DNA from 2 places in the Cellulomonas sp. T2.31MG-18 genome. Region 1 is predicted to be linked to the other one. Evidence: riboswitches for the same ligand, from Rfam matches in the RefSeq annotation. Region 1 holds a riboswitch; the other holds the start of a gene.
The links. A riboswitch is a leader RNA that binds a small molecule or an ion and turns the genes downstream of it on or off. The one in region 1 is predicted to bind thiamine pyrophosphate.

Region 2: linked by a shared signal. The riboswitch ahead of ACFQTY_RS01940 (purine-cytosine permease family protein) and the one ahead of ACFQTY_RS11050 (MFS transporter) in region 1 are both predicted to bind thiamine pyrophosphate.

Annotation. Positions count from the first base shown of each region.
Region 1 is NZ_CAXWGW010000002.1:682,572-684,768, reverse strand. It holds gene ACFQTY_RS11055 (glycosyltransferase) at 1-1,233, opposite strand, end outside; TPP riboswitch at 1,343-1,451, shown strand; gene ACFQTY_RS11050 (MFS transporter) at 1,444-2,197, shown strand, end outside.
Region 2 is NZ_CAXWGW010000001.1:425,556-427,752, reverse strand. It holds gene ACFQTY_RS01940 (purine-cytosine permease family protein) at 1-866, opposite strand, end outside; TPP riboswitch at 858-972, opposite strand; gene ACFQTY_RS01935 (hypothetical protein) at 1,123-1,446, shown strand; gene ACFQTY_RS01930 (hypothetical protein) at 1,570-1,824, shown strand; gene ACFQTY_RS01925 (uracil-DNA glycosylase) at 1,862-2,197, shown strand, end outside.

The DNA of each region.
Region 1 (2,197 bases):
CTCGCGCAGCGCCCGGTCCCGCAACGTGCCCAGCGCCTGCGCGTACGACGCGGGGTCGGGCGGTACGACGAGCGCCGACACACCGTCCTCGACGACGCCGTTCGCGGTGTCGGACACCAGCAGCGCCAGCCGCTCGTGCGCGGCCTCGTTGAGCACGTACGCCTGCGTGTCCACCACCGAGGGGAAGGCGAACACGTCGGCGCTGGCGTAGACGCCCCCGAGCTCGCCCCGCGGGTACGGACCGATCACCGTGACCCGGTCGGCGACGCCCAGCCGCTCGGCCTCGACGGCCAGCCGCTCGCGCAGCGGCCCTCCGCCGACGAGCGCCAGGTGCACGTCGACGCCCTGGTCGACCGCGCGCCGCACGGAGTGCAGCAGCACGGGCAGGTTCTTCTCCGGGGCGAACCGCCCGACGTACAGCATCCGCAGGGCACCCGGACGCCAGACGAGCTCGGTGGGCACGGGGGCGGCGGGCAGCCGGTCGATGCCCGTCGGCAGGACCGTGACGTGTGCGTCCGGGCAGAGCGCTCCGTAGGTGGGCAGGCCCTTGCGGGAGAGCAGCACCACCTCCCGCGCATCGGCGTGCAGTGCGGCGGTCGTCCGGTCCACCAGCCGGCCGGCCCGACGGTCGGGCTGGTCGCCCGTGGCCGTCGGCCGCCGCAGGAACGCCCTGCGGGCACGCGCGGACACGGTCAGCAGCAGCAGCGGCTTGACGCCGCCGGACCAGACCGCGCGCAGGGGGTTGTAGTAGGCGGTGGCACCGGTGGTGTCCGTGGACACGACCATCACCAGGGGGATCGAGTAGAACGCCGCCAGGATGATCCCCAGCACGCCGACCCGGCCGAGGGTCGAGACGACGACGACGTCCGGACGGTCCTTGCGCGCCCGGAGCAGCTCGCCGAGCACCGAGTACCGCGCGTGGTGGTCGCCGGGGTACCCGACGTCGTGCAGGGAGCGGAAGATCACCTGCTCGTCGTCGCGACGGTGCCCCCCGATGCCGCCCGCTGGGGCGAACGTCCGGGGCTCGAGCCCCAGCATCCGCAGCTCGCGCTGCCAGGACTCGACCATGTACGACGGACCCGCGGCCTGCCCGAGCGGCAGGTCGGCGAAGACCCACACCCTGACCACGTCCGTGAACCGCCCCTCGTGCCCTCGATGGTGTCGCACCGGCCATGCCACGCGGAACCGGGACGAGTATCGGGCACGGGGCTGGGTCCTGGTGCCGAACGCCATGCCGACATCGTGGCGGGGCCGGCGTGCGGAGCACCATCGGGTTCTCCCCCCATCGGACCCTGAGGTTGACCCGCAGGCACGGGGCCTGTCCCAGGCACCGCTACGCTTCCGCACGACACACGGGAGCCCCGGCAGGGGCTGAGAGGTAGCCGACGCCGCTACGACCGTCGAACCTGATCCCGGGTCATGCCGGCGGAGGAAGTGGGACCGATGACATCTGCCCGGCAGGCCGTGGACGGCACCGCATCCGGCGACGCGTCGGCTCGGCCGACGTCGACCCGGCCCACGTCGACCCCGCGCCCCTCGGACCGGGCCGACGGCGGCCGGCGCGCCGTGCGCGGGGGCGCGCTCGGCAACTACGTCGACCAGTTCGACATCATGCTGCCGGTCGTCACCATGACGCCGGTCGCGGACCGGGTGTTCGGTGCGCAGCACGTGGTCGCCGCGACCGGGTGGGTGTTCGTCGCGACGCTGCTCGGTCGCCCGCTCGGCGCCGTGGTGCTGGGCCCGCTCGCCGACCGCCTCGGCCGGACGGCGACCACGCAGGTGGCGCTCGCCGGCATCGCGCTGACCACGGCCCTGGTGGCCGTCGTGCCGGACCACCGGGTGCTCGGCGCCGGCACGATCGCCCTGGTGGTGCTGCTGCGGTTCCTCGGCGGTGTGTTCGTCGGCGGCGAGTACTCGGCCGCGATCCCGTTGGCGATGGAGTGGAGCGCACCGCGTCGGCGGGGGGCGCTGAGCGGGCTGGTGATGGCGATGTCGCCGTGGGCCAACGCCACGATCTCGGCGGTGGTGCTGCTGCTCACGTCGGTGCTGCCCGGCGGGGCGTACGCCGCCTGGGGCTGGCGCGTGCCCTTCGTCGTCGGCGCCGTGCTGGCCGGCGCACTCTCCCTGTACTACCGGTCGCTGGTGCCCGAGTCCGACTCCTGGCGGGCGGCGGCCCCCCGCACCAGGCCGCTGCGGG
Region 2 (2,197 bases), on a different contig from region 1:
GACTGGTCGAGCTCGCGGATGGTCAGCACGCCGAACACCAGGGCACCGAGCGGCACCGCGATGAACGAGCCGAAGATCTTGTCCGGGTCCCGGCCGGCGACCGTCACCAGGGCCAGCAGGCCCAGCGCGTAGCAGGCGAACTGCGTCACCGCGTAGCCGACGGAGGTGCCGATGAAGGCCTTGCGCGGCGTGCGCGAGTGCCGCGCGTAGTCGGCCACCAGCGGCACCCAGGAGACGGTCACGCCGATCACGGTGTCCACCGCCACCCAGAAGCCGTCCCAGCCGCCGTCGTTCAGCGCCGGCAGCGGGTGCCGCAGCAGCTGCACGGCCAGGTACGCCAGCGCCACCATCACGACGATCGTCACGTACTTGCGCAGCACGCGGATCCACGCCAGCGGCCGCAGCGCGAGGGCGGTGCTGAGCACGCCCGCCGCCACCGCGTAGGCCCAGCGCGGCACGCCCGGCGCCAGCTGGCTCAGCGCCGTGCTGATGGTGACGAGCTCGAACGTGGTCCAACCGATCAGCTGGACGATGTTGAGCACGGTCGGCACGTACGACGCCCTGGTGCCGAACAAGCCGCGGAGCAGCACCATCGACGGCGCCCCGGTCCGGGCGCCCGGGATCGCGATCGCGCCGATGCCGAGCGAGCCCAGCACGGTGCCGACGACCACCGCGACCAGCGCGGCACCGAGCGACATGCCCGGGTCGGCCACCGGCACGAGCACGAAGATCGCGCCCGTGAACCCGAGCAGGCTCACGCCGAGGTTGCCCCACAGACCGAGCTGGTCGGCCAGCCCGAGCACGCGCGGTGCCGGTGCCTCGAGGGTCAGCGGCGCCTCGGTCGGACGGTCCTGAACTGCTGTCATCGAAACCCTCCCTACGCCGGCATTACCCGGTCAGGTTCGTACGGTCGGCGACGCCTGGATGTCGCCCTCTCAGCCCGGTCGTGCCCGAGCTCCCGTGTGTGCGAGGCGACGGTACCCCGCTCGGCGGCGGACCACTATCCGCGCCCGCGGACCGGGTCGGGCGGTCACGCTGCCGCGGGCGCCACCGGCGAGGTGGAAGGCGGGCGTACGGTGCAGACGGGTCCTGGGCAGGGGCCCGACCAGGGGGTTTGCGACGATGCACGACGGCCCGATCCGTCCTTCCGGCGGCGATCCGCTGCCACCGATCCCGACGCTGCCGGAGCCGATGGCGCCGCTGGTGTCGCAGGGGCCCTCCGTGGGTCGGTTCGTCGTCTGGCAGCTCGCCATGCTGCTGGTGTGGGGCGGCATCTTCCGCTCGACGTGGCACTCGCGGTGGGTCCCGGCGTACATCGCGGGATTCGTGCTGCTCGAGGCCTTCGCGCTGTGGGACTTCCGCCGTCAACGCCGTCGGTCGCGAGTCGCCACCGAGGCGCCGTCGTCGAGCGGCAGCCCGGCCCCTCACAGCACGCCGACAAGCTGAGGGTCGTACCTCACCGGTGGCGCGGGGAGCCTGGACGTCGCGAGGGCCTACATCTCGACAGTCCGGGACACGGGATGATGGACGCGCGAGGCACACGGCCCGCGATCCAGGAAGCAGGCGACGGTGAGCGACGAGCTGGCCCGGACGGCCGACGACCACGAGCCGGTCCCGGCGAAGACGACGGAGACCGGGGCCGCTGCCCCGGCGCGACCGCCGCTGACGAGCATCCTGTTCCGGCAGGTCGGCACGCTGGCCGGTGGCGCCCTGCTGGGACAGGCGACGTGGGGCACCCCGTGGTTCGTCGCCGTCGTGGCGGCCGTCGTGCTGATCGAGGGGCTGATCATCTGGGACTGGCGGCACCCGAAGCGTCGGCCGTAGGCACGTCGTCGTCGGACCCTCGCCGTAGCGTGCGGGGGTGACCGACGTGCAGGCCGCGAGCGCGGCAGCGGGGAGCCTCGACGAGCTCGACGCCGCGCTGGTCGAGTGCCGGGCGTGCCCGCGGCTGGTCGCCTGGCGGGAGGCGGTGGCGGCGGAGCCGAGGGCGGCGTTCCGCGGTCAGACGTACTGGGCGCGACCGGTGCCGGGGTTCGGCGACCCGCACGCGCCGATCATGGTGGTCGGCCTGGCGCCCGCCGCGCACGGCGCGAACCGCACGGGCCGGATGTTCACCGGCGACCGGTCCGGCGACTTCCTCGTGGCGGCCATGCACCGCGCGGGGCTGGCCAACCAGCCGGTCAGCGTCAGCCGGGAC